DNA from 3 places in the Rossellomorea marisflavi genome. Region 2 is predicted to be linked to each of the others. Evidence: a T-box and tRNA genes for the amino acid it is inferred to sense, from the RefSeq annotation. Region 2 holds a T-box; the other regions hold tRNA genes.

Region 1 (4,499 bases), 660 kb from region 2:
AGGGCAAACCCGAACCCGATCACATTGCTGATCACCACTGCGGCAAACATGAACTTCGTTGTGAACATAAAGGATTGGAAGAACACCTGATCATCGGTGAATATCCGGATATAATTATCGAATCCAACCCACTCCACAGCTGAACTGACCCCGTTCCAAGATGTAAATGAATAATACAGTCCCATCAAGAATGGGATGATCTGAATAACCAGGAAGAACACTAGTGCCGGACCCACGAAGGCACTATAGGTCAATATGTTCTTCCATTTAAGTCCTTTTTTAGGAACAGGCTTCAGCTGTGCTTCTGGCCTGACCGGTCCCGTCTCTATCTTTGGTTCCATCTCTTCTCCCCCTTCGGTCGCGCTTTTTTTCATTATAATGTAAACGCTTACTTTTTATAGTCAACTGAGTTGACATGGATGGGGCACGATATTGACCTCTTTAGGGATCAAAAAAAAGACCCCCGCCTGAGTAAAGCGGGAGTGAGTTATATCTATTATTCACGGTCTAGGGGGAAGTCTCCCATCAATCGGTGGAGCCAGGAGATGCTGAGCTGGAACCACTGTGAGAAATCATCGTCTACCATTGAACGCTGTCCAGCCGATGACAAAGGCTTCCCTAGGGAAAGTCCGTGTACACCATGCTGAAAAATATGAGATTCAAAGGGGACGCCAGCACGGGTGAGGGCCCTTATGAATTCCACCGTATGTTCAACTGGTACAATCCGGTCTTCAAAAGTTGAAAACAAAAAGCTAGGAGGTGTGTTCCCATCAACTTTCTCTTCGAGGGATGGCACCGGGAATGCCAGCACATCCTCAAGGTTTGAAAGAATACAAGGATACCCAAGGATCAGGGCTCTCGGTCTGTAGGTACCCATGGTACCCAGCGAAGCGGCCAGATGCCCCCCAGCGGAAAAGCCGACTACCGCGATACGCTCAGGATCCACTCCTAATTCAGAGGCATGATTCCTGATATAAGCTAAAGCTTCCTCAGCATCCCTGAATGAATCTTCAAACCTCTTGGCTTCTCCTACCGAATAACGTAGGGTGAATGCATGATAGCCTTCTGACAAGTATGCCATGGCTACAGGCTCTGCCTCCCGGTCGGATGTATAGTAATACCCTCCTCCCGGCAGGATCAGAACGGCAGGACGGGTGGTAATGTTTTTCATACGCTTGGTTGTATCCAATAAATAAGCTGTAAGCGTCGATTGCGGGTTGCTGCTCAACTGGATAGATTGAATGTTCATGCGTTTTCCCCCTAATGATCTATACGTTATGTCCAGTATATAAGGAGACGGATGGGGTTTCCAGATATTCTCTCCTGCAATACAAAAAAAGACTTCCAACAAATCTGTTGGAAGTCTGAATATGTAAGATGGAGCGGGTGATGGGAATCGAACCCACGACATCAGCTTGGAAGGCTGAGGTTTTACCATTAAACTACACCCGCTTATGGTACCGGTGGCCGGGGTCGAACCGGCACTCCTTACGGAACACGATTTTGAGTCGTGCGCGTCTGCCTATTCCGCCACACCGGCAAGCGTCTAAAAACAATATGGAGGCGGCAACCGGATTTGAACCGGTGATAGAGGTTTTGCAGACCTCTGCCTTACCACTTGGCTATGCCGCCATTTTTCTATGGAGCGGAAGACGGGATTCGAACCCGCGACCCCCACCTTGGCAAGGTGGTGTTCTACCACTGAACTACTTCCGCACTACTGGGCTAGCTGGATTCGAACCAACGCATGTCGCAGTCAAAGTGCGATGCCTTACCGCTTGGCTATAGCCCACTGTTAGTATATGACACACAGAGAAAAATGTGACAAAAATATGGGGCGACTGATGGGAATCGAACCCACGAATGCCGGAACCACAATCCGGTGCGTTAACCACTTCGCCACAATCGCCATGGCAGGGGCAGCAGGAATCGAACCCGCACCAAAGGTTTTGGAGACCTTCGTTCTACCGTTAAACTATGCCCCTGTACTAAATGGTGGAGGGGGGCAGATTCGAACTGCCGAACCCGAAGGAGCGGATTTACAGTCCGCCGCGTTTAGCCACTTCGCTACCCCTCCAGCTAAAAAAATCAGTGGTGCCGGCAAGAGGACTTGAACCCCCAACCTACTGATTACAAGTCAGTTGCTCTACCAGTTGAGCTACACCGGCACAAAAAAATGGTGGCTCAGGACGGAATCGAACCGCCGACACATGGATTTTCAGTCCATTGCTCTACCAACTGAGCTACTGAGCCATTGCATATTTTTATTAAAAATGAAAAATGGCGGTCCGGACGGGACTCGAACCCGCGACCTCCTGCGTGACAGGCAGGCATTCTAACCAACTGAACTACCGGACCAACTTTTTTTCGCATTAGCGAAAATAAAGATCAATGTTCTTTTAATAGCAAATATGCTATCAATGTCACTACATCCCAATCCTCTCGGATCAAAACGGTATTGCGGGGACAGGATTTGAACCTGCGACCTTCGGGTTATGAGCCCGACGAGCTACCGAACTGCTCCACCCCACGACGATAAAAGTTTGATTCCATTCTTTAACCTGTTAAGTTCAAGAACGCATGGAACGTTTTTTTCACTACGCTTCGCTTCGTGAAAAAACAATGGTGGAGGATGACGGGATCGAACCGCCGACCCTCTGCTTGTAAGGCAGATGCTCTCCCAGCTGAGCTAATCCTCCACTGATTCTTTCTGTTTGAAAATGGTGACCCGTACGGGATTCGAACCCGTGTTACCGCCGTGAAAGGGCGGTGTCTTAACCGCTTGACCAACGGGCCTTATATGGCGGAGAGCAAGGGATTTGAACCCTTGAGACAGCTATAAACCGCCTACACGATTTCCAATCGTGCTCCTTCGGCCACTCGGACAGCTCTCCATATAATGGCTCCACAGGCAGGACTCGAACCTGCGACCGATCGGTTAACAGCCGATAGCTCTACCACTGAGCTACTGTGGAATGTACCGCCTGGCGACGTCCTACTCTCGCAGGGGGAGATCCCCCAACTACCATCGGCGCTGAAGAGCTTAACTTCCGTGTTCGGCATGGGAACGGGTGTGACCTCTTCGCCAATGTCACCAGACTATGTGCGTCCTTCAAAAGGACAAGTATTATTATACCGCATCTTCGCGGTAATTTCAAGGTTTTTTTTATACTTTATGTATACTTATTCCCTGAAAACTAGATAAAGGGTTGATAGTCAATCATTACCGGCGTATCGTCCAGTCCGGGAGACGCGAAGCGCCTCCTTCGTCTTACTTTGGTTAAGTCCTCGATCGATTAGTATCAGTCAGCTCCATGTGTCGCCACACTTCCACCTCTGACCTATCTACCTGATCATCTTTCAGGGATCTTACTCACATAAAGTGATGGGAAATCTCATCTCGAGGGGGGCTTCATGCTTAGATGCTTTCAGCACTTATCCCTTCCGCACATAGCTACCCAGCGATGCCTTTGGCAAGACAACTGGTACACCAGCGGTGCGTCCATCCCGGTCCTCTCGTACTAAGGACAGCTCCTCTCAAATTTCCTGCGCCCACGACGGATAGGGACCGAACTGTCTCACGACGTTCTGAACCCAGCTCGCGTACCGCTTTAATGGGCGAACAGCCCAACCCTTGGGACCGACTACAGCCCCAGGATGCGATGAGCCGACATCGAGGTGCCAAACCTCCCCGTCGATGTGGACTCTTGGGGGAGATAAGCCTGTTATCCCCGGGGTAGCTTTTATCCGTTGAGCGATGGCCCTTCCATGCGGAACCACCGGATCACTAAGCCCGACTTTCGTCCCTGCTCGACTTGTAGGTCTCGCAGTCAAGCTCCCTTGTGCCTTTACACTCTGCGAATGATTTCCAACCATTCTGAGGGAACCTTTGGGCGCCTCCGTTACTCTTTAGGAGGCGACCGCCCCAGTCAAACTGCCCACCTGACACTGTCTCCCACCCCGATAAGGGGCGCGGGTTAGAATGTCAACACAGCCAGGGTAGTATCCCACCGACGCCTCCACCGAAGCTAGCGCTCCGGCTTCCAAGGCTCCTACCTATCCTGTACAAGCTGTGCCAAAATTCAATATCAGGCTACAGTAAAGCTCCACGGGGTCTTTCCGTCCTGTCGCGGGTAACCTGCATCTTCACAGGTACTATAATTTCACCGAGTCTCTCGTTGAGACAGTGCCCAGATCGTTACGCCTTTCGTGCGGGTCGGAACTTACCCGACAAGGAATTTCGCTACCTTAGGACCGTTATAGTTACGGCCGCCGTTTACTGGGGCTTCGATTCGCACCTTCGCTTGCGCTAAGCACTCCTCTTAACCTTCCAGCACCGGGCAGGCGTCAGCCCCTATACTTCGCCTTACGGCTTCGCAGAGACCTGTGTTTTTGCTAAACAGTCGCCTGGGCCTATTCACTGCGGCTCTCTCGGGCTTGCACCCTACCAGAGCACCCCTTCTCCCGAAGTTACGGGGTCATTTTGCCGAGTTCCTTAA
Region 2 (4,499 bases):
CCTTCAATTTAATCGTGATTGGAAAGAAGATGGTGGCAAGGGAAAGCAACTAACAGAAGGGAAATCGACCATACGTTCCGGGGATTCCCGTTATTCTCTGCTATTCAGTACAGGTGGGGATCTGGAAGGACGGATGATTGATTGGATTGATGACGCAGAGGAAAGCCTGATTGTCGCCACTCCCTATTTCATTCCGACTGATTCCCTCATGCACTCTCTGAAACGTGCCATTTCGAGGGGAGTGGATGTGAGCATCCTCGTCCCGGATGAGACTGATGCCTGGTTCACGAAGCCACCAGGTTATAAAATCGAAAAAGAGCTCCTGGAGGCAGGAGCAAGTGTATATCTGTATGAGAAAGGCTTCTTTCATGGGAAGGTCATGATCATCGACCATCAGTGGGCAGACGTTGGAACAGCAAATTGGGACCCGCGAAGCTTGTTCCTGAATGACGAAAGCAACTGTATAATCAAAGGGAAGAAGGCAGCAGAACTCGAACAGCTGGTTCTGAAGGATATGGAGGATGGCCGCCGGCTGTCATTCAAGGATTTTGAAAGAATTCCCCTGTGGCAAAAAGGCCTCCAATACACACCAAAGTGGGTTTTTCGCTACTTTTAGAAGGGAATGTGTTACAATGTATAAATGGTTTTTTCTGCCCGTGATCAATTGTCGGGAGCAGAAAGAAGATTGAAACGCAACAAAAGGAGAATATGAATGGACTCGGCAGTGATATTTGATATGAATGAAACATTTATGAGAGAGGACGACATGAAAGAGGTGTGGAAAGAAGAAGCTCCAGAGCTTATTCACTATCTATCCGCAAGCGGGTATAGGATATTGGCCGTGAACTGTCCGATGATGAAACAGGCGAAGGATTATTTTCATGAACTTGGCTTGCTGGAATATGTAAGTGATTTTTATGATAGGGATGCATCTCTTCCCTTAGAGTTGACGGACTCTTCCAAAGGAATCCTTGTGGGAGGAACTGGAACAAAGCTCTCAGAGATGGACTGTATGACCATCTGTATCGGGGATCTGTCTTCACAGGATGGGGCGGATGTTTTTCTAGAAAGGCCGATACAACTCAAATCCTACTTAGAGGCGATAAGGGAAGGGGTACAGTATGAAAGAAAAGGAGATACTCTCCATATTCAATGATCGATACGATCGTATCGGAAGCGCTGATCGTGAAGAGATCCACTCAAAAGGATTTTGGCATGAGACGTTTCACTGTTGGATTGCCTTCCGGGATCAAGGAAGGGACATGGTTTATTTTCAACTGAGAAGCATGGGGAAGAGGGACTTTCCTGGTCTGCTCGATATAACCGCAGCCGGGCATCTCTTGGACCATGAGGAAGTTTCGGATGGGATCAGGGAAGTCTATGAGGAGCTTGGGCTTGCGCTTACATTTGAAGAGCTTAACCCTCTGGGAGCGTTGAAAGAGGAATTGATCGATGGGCCACTGATCGATAGGGAATGGACGAATGTTTTCCTTCTTGAACAGCATGTCCCATTTGAAGCATTTCATCTTCAAGAAGAGGAAGTGGTAGGGATATTTGCTGCCGGTCTTGATGATGTGGAGAGTCTGATCAAAGGCGGGAAAGATTCCATCCCAGTGGACGGATTCAGGATTCGAAAAGGGAAGAAGGAATACATCAGCTCAAAGGTAGCGTGGGAAGCATTTGTTCCACACGAATCCTCTTACATGCTGCAGGTGATTGATCGCATACGTGATAGATTAAGAGAGTAATCCTACATATTTTTATAGAGAAAGAGGGAAATGACTTGAATGGAACGGCACATATGACAGTGGGAGCGGCTGTCGGTTTCATCATTGCCCAAACGTACGGTGCGGATGCAGTCGATACTGCCTCACTTGTCGCTGCAGGAGGGGTGTCTGCGCTTATTCCGGATCTTGATGTGAATGGCAAGCTCAGCAATAAAGTGACTTTCTCCTCCAAAATGGTGAGGTCTGCGGTCCAGGTGGTTTCATTGTTTGTGATGCTATACAGCTACTTAGAAGGAACGGGAAATGAAAGGTGGCTTGGGATCGGGTATGGTGTTCTCATCCTGATCTTCTCGACATTCATCACTCAAAGAAGGATGCTCACCATCACCGGCATTGGGATAGCTGCCTGCGGTTTTCAGCTTGATACATCATGGATGTGGCTGATGGGTATCTACGTGATCATCGCCTCGTTGGTTTCACACCGGACGTATACCCATTCCATCCTGGGGATCATCTATTTTTATTTCGTGGCTCTTGCATTTCAGGGTGCTGTGATGGTGGATGGCTTGTTTCAGGCAGCCATGATCGGCTATATCAGCCATCTGATCGGGGATATGAAGTTTCTCCCATTCAATAAAAAGGGAGTGAAACTTTTTCTTCCCCTCTCTTCTAAAGAAATTTAAAATGATGGAAAAGATTGACTGGTCGATCCTGATTCTGTATGATAATGAAAACGATAGTTGAGCGTCGATGAAGAGTAGTAAACGGAACAGATGCCCCAGAGAGCTGATGGTTGGTGTGAATCAGTGCATATGGCCGTTGAATGGACTTTGGAGCTTCCCGAAATGGGCGGATTTCCCACCGATAAAAGGGAGTCCGGCGGTGGATGGTCACCGTTGGCCGATAAGCGCATGCTTGATGCATGAATGAAGGTGGCACCACGGGTCTCCCGTCCTTTTCCGAGGACGGGGGGCTTTTTTGTTTATAGAGAAATCAATGTCATCAGCATTTAGAGAAGCCGACAATCACAGGGGGGAAAGACTAAAATGAAACAAAGGGTGTTAACAGGTATCAAGCCTACAGGGAGAATTCATTTAGGGAACTACGTGGGTGCCATCAAGCCTGCACTGAAGCTGGCGGAATCTAAGGAATATCAGGCATCTTACTTCATCGCCGACTATCATGGGATGACCAAGGTACAGGATGCGGAAGAGATGAGAAACCTTACAAGGGGGATTGCAGCAGCGTGGCTAGCACTGGGTCTTGACCCTGAAAAGGTGACGTTTTATAGACAGTCTGACGTACCGGAGATCTTTGAACTCACATGGATCCTCTCCTGTATTACGCCAAAAGGACTCATGAACCGCGCACATGCCTATAAAGCCATGACCGATGGCAACAAGGGGGCTGGACAGGAAGTTGATCATGGTGTGAACATGGGTGTCTACACATACCCTGTCCTCATGGCATCCGATATTCTGTTATTCCAAGCAGACAAGGTCCCTGTGGGAAAAGATCAGCTACAGCATATCGAAATTGCCCGCGATATTGCCGGATACTTCAACAAGCAGTACGGAGAAATCTTCAAACTTCCTGAACATTTCATCCAGGAGCAGTCGGCTGTAGTACCTGGTTTGGATGGAAGGAAAATGAGCAAATCATACAATAATACCATTCCCCTTTTCGAAGAACCCGCCAAACTGAAGAAGTTGATCAATAAGATCAAGACCGATTCTTCGCTTCCGACAGACCCTAAGGACCATGATCAATCTGTGATTTTCGCTTTGTACAGGGAATTCGCCTCTCCGGAAGAGGTCATCGTGATGAAGGACCGGTTCAGGGATGGAATCAGCTGGGGAGAGGCGAAAGCGGAACTGTTCCACGCCATCAATGGAAAAATGACCGGGCCGAGGGAAAGGTACTTGGAACTGATGGACTCTCCGGAAAAGATGGAGGCTGTACTGGCCCGCGGAGCACAACGGGCAAGGGAGACAACCGCTCCTTTTCTGACAGAAATCAAGAAGAAAATAGGGATTCTTTAACGCGAACCCATCCCTTTAGCTTAAATCAAAAGCCCGGACATCCTTATTACCAGGAAGTCCGGGCTTGGTCGATTTAATGGGTGAGCTTCTTTACGGCTTCAGAATCACTTTGATGTTACCATCGGATTTCTCGTCGAAAATTTTATACCCTTCGCTTGCCTGTTCCAGAGGAAGCGAGTGGGTGATGATATCAGTCGGGTCAAAAGCTCCGTCTTCAATCATGCTGTAGAGTTTTGGCATCAGATGAATCACTGGAGCCTGTCCCATTTTCAGGGAAACGTTCCTGCTGAAGAAGTCACCGATCGGAAAACCATTTGCCTCAGTCGCATAGACGCCCGTCAACTGAACAGTACCGAACTTGCGTACCGCCTGAGAAGCAGTGATGATAGGACGGATCGTGCCGAACTGATTGTCAAAATCAGATCCGAATGATTCACCGGAAGCAACAGTCCCGTCCATCCCGACGCAGTCGATCACGACGTCTGCTCCTCCATTCGTATCTTCGTGCAACAACTGTCCGATGTCCGGATTTCCCGAAAAGTCATAGATTTCTGCTCCATTCGTTTTCTTGGCATGATCAAGGCGATGCCTTACCTGATCAACGGCAATGACTCTTTTTGCCCCTTTTAACTTGGCGAATTTTTGAGCCATGAGTCCGATTGGACCACTGCCGAGGATGATGACGGTATCACCAGCCTTCACACCGCTGTTCTCAACGCTCCAATAAGCA
Region 3 (4,499 bases), 1.7 Mb from region 2:
CGGCTGGCTCCAAAAGGTTACCTCACCGACTTCGGGTGTTACAAACTCTCGTGGTGTGACGGGCGGTGTGTACAAGGCCCGGGAACGTATTCACCGCGGCATGCTGATCCGCGATTACTAGCGATTCCAGCTTCATGTAGGCGAGTTGCAGCCTACAATCCGAACTGAGAACGGTTTTATGGGATTGGCTAAACCTCGCGGTCTTGCAGCCCTTTGTACCGTCCATTGTAGCACGTGTGTAGCCCAGGTCATAAGGGGCATGATGATTTGACGTCATCCCCACCTTCCTCCGGTTTGTCACCGGCAGTCATCTTAGAGTGCCCAACTGAATGCTGGCAACTAAGATCAAGGGTTGCGCTCGTTGCGGGACTTAACCCAACATCTCACGACACGAGCTGACGACAACCATGCACCACCTGTCACTCTGTCCCCCGAAGGGGAAAGCCCTATCTCTAGGGTTGTCAGAGGATGTCAAGACCTGGTAAGGTTCTTCGCGTTGCTTCGAATTAAACCACATGCTCCACCGCTTGTGCGGGCCCCCGTCAATTCCTTTGAGTTTCAGTCTTGCGACCGTACTCCCCAGGCGGAGTGCTTAATGCGTTAGCTGCAGCACTAAAGGGCGGAAACCCTCTAACACTTAGCACTCATCGTTTACGGCGTGGACTACCAGGGTATCTAATCCTGTTTGCTCCCCACGCTTTCGCGCCTCAGTGTCAGTTACAGACCAGAAAGTCGCCTTCGCCACTGGTGTTCCTCCAAATATCTACGCATTTCACCGCTACACTTGGAATTCCACTTTCCTCTTCTGCACTCAAGTTCCCCAGTTTCCAATGACCCTCCACGGTTGAGCCGTGGGCTTTCACATCAGACTTAAGAAACCACCTGCGCGCGCTTTACGCCCAATAATTCCGGACAACGCTTGCCACCTACGTATTACCGCGGCTGCTGGCACGTAGTTAGCCGTGGCTTTCTGGTTAGGTACCGTCAAGGCGCCGCCCTATTCGAACGGCACTTGTTCTTCCCTAACAACAGAGTTTTACGATCCGAAAACCTTCTTCACTCACGCGGCGTTGCTCCGTCAGACTTTCGTCCATTGCGGAAGATTCCCTACTGCTGCCTCCCGTAGGAGTCTGGGCCGTGTCTCAGTCCCAGTGTGGCCGATCACCCTCTCAGGTCGGCTACGCATCGTCGCCTTGGTGAGCCATTACCTCACCAACTAGCTAATGCGCCGCGGGTCCATCTGTAAGTGATAGCCGAAGCCACCTTTCAACCTTCCCCCATGCGGGGGTAGGTGTTATCCGGTATTAGCCCCGGTTTCCCGGAGTTATCCCAGTCTTACAGGCAGGTTACCCACGTGTTACTCACCCGTCCGCCGCTGATCTCAGGGAGCAAGCTCCCATCGATCCGCTCGACTTGCATGTATTAGGCACGCCGCCAGCGTTCGTCCTGAGCCAGGATCAAACTCTCCATAAAAAGTTTGAATAGCTCTTTTAAAAATAAATCTAGAATTAACGTTGACGTGTTTGTCTTGTTTTGTTCAGTTTTCAAGGTTCAAATATCAAGTGCTTCTCTCGAAGCGACCCTTACTATATTACAGTAATCGATGTTTGTTGTCAATACTTTATTTTAAAAAGTTTTTGACGACATTGCCTCAGCAACAATTACCAGCTTACCAATTAACTTCGCAGAAGTCAACTTCTTTTTCAAACTTTTTCAAAAAATTTTAAAAAGAAATGGCTCCGCAGGCAAGATTCGAACTTGCGACCGATCGGTTAACAGCCGATAGCTCTACCACTGAGCTACTGCGGAATGGTAGATGGTGGGCCTAAGTGGACTCGAACCACCGACCTCACGCTTATCAGGCGTGCGCTCTAACCAGCTGAGCTATAGGCCCGCATGAAAATAAATTGGAGCGGGTGATGGGAATCGAACCCACGACATCAGCTTGGAAGGCTGAGGTTTTACCATTAAACTACACCCGCATGTTAAATTGAAAATGGTACCGGTGGCCGGGGTCGAACCGGCACTCCTTACGGAACACGATTTTGAGTCGTGCGCGTCTGCCTATTCCGCCACACCGGCAGGTGCTGAAAAAAAATAAAATTGGAGGCGGTAACCGGATTTGAACCGGTGGTGAAGGTTTTGCAGACCTCTGCCTTACCACTTGGCTATACCGCCTTATTGGCTGGGCTAGCTGGATTCGAACCAACGCATGTCGCAGTCAAAGTGCGATGCCTTACCGCTTGGCTATAGCCCAATAATATGGGGCGACTGATGGGAATCGAACCCACGAATGCCGGAACCACAATCCGGTGCGTTAACCACTTCGCCACAATCGCCATGTGTTTTTTTGGCAGGGGCAGTAGGAATCGAACCCACACCAAAGGTTTTGGAGACCTTCGTTCTACCGTTAAACTATGCCCCTATATAGATCGTTCTATACTTGAACCTAGTTCAAGAAAACAAATGGTGGAGGGGGGCAGATTCGAACTGCCGAACCCGAAGGAGCGGATTTACAGTCCGCCGCGTTTAGCCACTTCGCTACCCCTCCATCAATGGTGGCTCAGGACGGAATCGAACCGCCGACACATGGATTTTCAGTCCATTGCTCTACCAACTGAGCTACTGAGCCATAAAAGGTCTTTGTTACATATAAAAAAGATAAATGGCGGTCCGGACGGGACTCGAACCCGCGACCTCCTGCGTGACAGGCAGGCATTCTAACCAACTGAACTACCGGACCAAAGCTTTTTGCGATAGCAAAATAGCTATCATTAGTATTCGCATTAGCGAAATAAACATCAATGTGCTGCGATAGCAAAGCTATCATTGTCACTACATCCCGATCCTCTCGGATCAACATGGTATTGCGGGGACAGGATTTGAACCTGCGACCTTCGGGTTATGAGCCCGACGAGCTACCGAACTGCTCCACCCCGCGACGATAAAAGATGAAAGGAAATATGGAGGAGGAAGGGGGATTCGAACCCCCGCGGGCTTTGACACCCCTGTCGGTTTTCAAGACCGATCCCTTCAGCCGGACTTGGGTATTCCTCCGTATGTATAAATGGACCCTGCAGGACTCGAACCTGCGACCGGACGGTTATGAGCCGTCTGCTCTAACCAACTGAGCTAAGGGTCCAAAGCATAACCGTATGTAAATAGCGGCGGAGGGGATCGAACCCCCGACCTCACGGGTATGAACCGTACGCTCTAGCCAGCTGAGCTACACCGCCATGATGAATAACCTATATGTTCGATCAAAGGATCGTTGGTGGAGCCTAGCGGGATCGAACCGCTGACCTCCTGCGTGCAAAGCAGGCGCTCTCCCAGCTGAGCTAAGGCCCCAAAGAAAGTGGTCGGGAAGACAGGATTCGAACCTGCGACCCCTTGGTCCCAAACCAAGTGCTCTACCAAGCTGAGCTACTTCCCGATATAATGGCGCGCCCGAGAGGAGTCGAACCCCTAACCTTTTGATCCGTAGTCAAACGCTCTATCCAATTGAGCTACGGGCGCACGTATTTATTATCCTGCATCAAGTGAATCCAATGAAGGATTGTAAACCTGTGCTTCTGTCGGTCCGCCAATGCGGCGAGGCAACAATAATGGAGCGGAAGACGGGATTCGAACCCGCGACCCCCACCTTGGCAAGGTGGTGTTCTACCACTGAACTACTTCCGCATATGGTGCGGGTGAAGGGACTTGAACCCCCACGCCTTGCGGCGCCAGATCCTAAGTCTGGTGCGTCTGCCAATTCCGCCACACCCGCATGATACAAATGGTGAGCCATGAAGGATTCGAACCTTCGACCCTCTGATTAAAAGTCAGATGCTCTACCAACTGAGCTAATGGCTCGTTCTGCTTGCTTTGTCCAAACCAATCGAACAAAAGTGGTGCCGGCAAGAGGACTTGAACCCCCAACCTACTGATTACAAGTCAGTTGCTCTACCAGTTGAGCTACACCGGCATGGTGTATAATCGTTCTTTTCGCTTTGCCTTAACATCTGCGCAAAGGTTAAGAACTTAATGGTAAGTTATTGTCACTCCGCTTGCGCTTCGTGAAAAAACTATGGTGGAGGATGACGGGATCGAACCGCCGACCCTCTGCTTGTAAGGCAGATGCTCTCCCAGCTGAGCTAATCCTCCAAATGGTGACCCATACGGGATTCGAACCCGTGTTACCGCCGTGAAAGGGCGGTGTCTTAACCGCTTGACCAATGGGCCGTTATGTATGCGTCTCTTAAGGACAAGAATTACTATATCATCTTATTTCGCAGAAGTCAACTTCTTTTCAAAAATATTTCACCGAACGAGTTCGTTTTTTTTCAGCCGGTTGACTGCTAGAAGATTAAGATACCACATATAGGAGTGTTTCCACAATATAAATGTGGTGGTTTTCTAAAAATAAAAAAGACAGCTACAAGAGCTGTACAAGTTTGTCTCCGTGATATCTGGATTTTTCCTGATATTTATTCAACAAACTGCTGTCGTGGGTCGTA

The links. A T-box is a leader RNA that pairs with one kind of tRNA and senses whether it is charged. The one in region 2 lies ahead of K6T23_RS10820 (tryptophan--tRNA ligase), so its partner is inferred to be a tRNA-Trp.
Region 1: it encodes a tRNA-Trp, which carries the amino acid that the T-box ahead of K6T23_RS10820 (tryptophan--tRNA ligase) is inferred to sense. The anticodon was not compared.
Region 3: it encodes a tRNA-Trp, which carries the amino acid that the T-box ahead of K6T23_RS10820 (tryptophan--tRNA ligase) is inferred to sense. The anticodon was not compared.

The regions. Positions count from the first base shown of each region.
Region 1 covers NZ_CP081870.1:1,390,151-1,394,649, reverse strand. The annotation lists gene K6T23_RS07485 (carbohydrate ABC transporter permease) at 1-341, opposite strand, end outside; gene K6T23_RS07480 (alpha/beta hydrolase) at 497-1,249, opposite strand; tRNA gene K6T23_RS07475 (tRNA-Gly) at 1,379-1,452, opposite strand; tRNA gene K6T23_RS07470 (tRNA-Leu) at 1,456-1,540, opposite strand; tRNA gene K6T23_RS07465 (tRNA-Cys) at 1,559-1,632, opposite strand; tRNA gene K6T23_RS07460 (tRNA-Gly) at 1,642-1,716, opposite strand; tRNA gene K6T23_RS07455 (tRNA-Gln) at 1,721-1,792, opposite strand; tRNA gene K6T23_RS07450 (tRNA-His) at 1,834-1,909, opposite strand; tRNA gene K6T23_RS07445 (tRNA-Trp) at 1,912-1,985, opposite strand; tRNA gene K6T23_RS07440 (tRNA-Tyr) at 1,994-2,077, opposite strand; tRNA gene K6T23_RS07435 (tRNA-Thr) at 2,093-2,168, opposite strand; tRNA gene K6T23_RS07430 (tRNA-Phe) at 2,178-2,253, opposite strand; tRNA gene K6T23_RS07425 (tRNA-Asp) at 2,282-2,358, opposite strand; tRNA gene K6T23_RS07420 (tRNA-Met) at 2,459-2,532, opposite strand; tRNA gene K6T23_RS07415 (tRNA-Val) at 2,624-2,699, opposite strand; tRNA gene K6T23_RS07410 (tRNA-Glu) at 2,722-2,796, opposite strand; tRNA gene K6T23_RS07405 (tRNA-Ser) at 2,802-2,894, opposite strand; tRNA gene K6T23_RS07400 (tRNA-Asn) at 2,901-2,975, opposite strand; rRNA gene rrf (5S ribosomal RNA) at 2,983-3,099, opposite strand; rRNA gene K6T23_RS07390 (23S ribosomal RNA) at 3,277-4,499, opposite strand, start outside.
Region 2 covers NZ_CP081870.1:2,054,980-2,059,478, forward strand. The annotation lists gene K6T23_RS10800 (phospholipase D-like domain-containing protein) at 1-616, shown strand, start outside; gene K6T23_RS10805 (hypothetical protein) at 725-1,156, shown strand; gene K6T23_RS10810 (NUDIX hydrolase) at 1,122-1,748, shown strand; gene K6T23_RS10815 (metal-dependent hydrolase) at 1,802-2,410, shown strand; T-box leader at 2,466-2,687, shown strand; gene K6T23_RS10820 (tryptophan--tRNA ligase) at 2,774-3,769, shown strand; gene K6T23_RS10825 (alcohol dehydrogenase catalytic domain-containing protein) at 3,860-4,499, opposite strand, start outside.
Region 3 covers NZ_CP081870.1:3,718,324-3,722,822, forward strand. The annotation lists rRNA gene K6T23_RS19295 (16S ribosomal RNA) at 1-1,473, opposite strand, end outside; tRNA gene K6T23_RS19300 (tRNA-Asn) at 1,735-1,809, opposite strand; tRNA gene K6T23_RS19305 (tRNA-Ile) at 1,818-1,894, opposite strand; tRNA gene K6T23_RS19310 (tRNA-Gly) at 1,909-1,982, opposite strand; tRNA gene K6T23_RS19315 (tRNA-Leu) at 1,998-2,082, opposite strand; tRNA gene K6T23_RS19320 (tRNA-Cys) at 2,105-2,178, opposite strand; tRNA gene K6T23_RS19325 (tRNA-Gln) at 2,183-2,257, opposite strand; tRNA gene K6T23_RS19330 (tRNA-His) at 2,264-2,339, opposite strand; tRNA gene K6T23_RS19335 (tRNA-Trp) at 2,352-2,425, opposite strand; tRNA gene K6T23_RS19340 (tRNA-Tyr) at 2,468-2,551, opposite strand; tRNA gene K6T23_RS19345 (tRNA-Phe) at 2,557-2,632, opposite strand; tRNA gene K6T23_RS19350 (tRNA-Asp) at 2,667-2,743, opposite strand; tRNA gene K6T23_RS19355 (tRNA-Met) at 2,868-2,941, opposite strand; tRNA gene K6T23_RS19360 (tRNA-Ser) at 2,965-3,057, opposite strand; tRNA gene K6T23_RS19365 (tRNA-Ile) at 3,069-3,142, opposite strand; tRNA gene K6T23_RS19370 (tRNA-Met) at 3,163-3,236, opposite strand; tRNA gene K6T23_RS19375 (tRNA-Ala) at 3,273-3,348, opposite strand; tRNA gene K6T23_RS19380 (tRNA-Pro) at 3,357-3,433, opposite strand; tRNA gene K6T23_RS19385 (tRNA-Arg) at 3,440-3,516, opposite strand; tRNA gene K6T23_RS19390 (tRNA-Gly) at 3,607-3,681, opposite strand; tRNA gene K6T23_RS19395 (tRNA-Leu) at 3,685-3,769, opposite strand; tRNA gene K6T23_RS19400 (tRNA-Lys) at 3,780-3,855, opposite strand; tRNA gene K6T23_RS19405 (tRNA-Thr) at 3,892-3,967, opposite strand; tRNA gene K6T23_RS19410 (tRNA-Val) at 4,071-4,146, opposite strand; tRNA gene K6T23_RS19415 (tRNA-Glu) at 4,150-4,224, opposite strand; gene K6T23_RS19420 (hypothetical protein) at 4,418-4,499, opposite strand, start outside.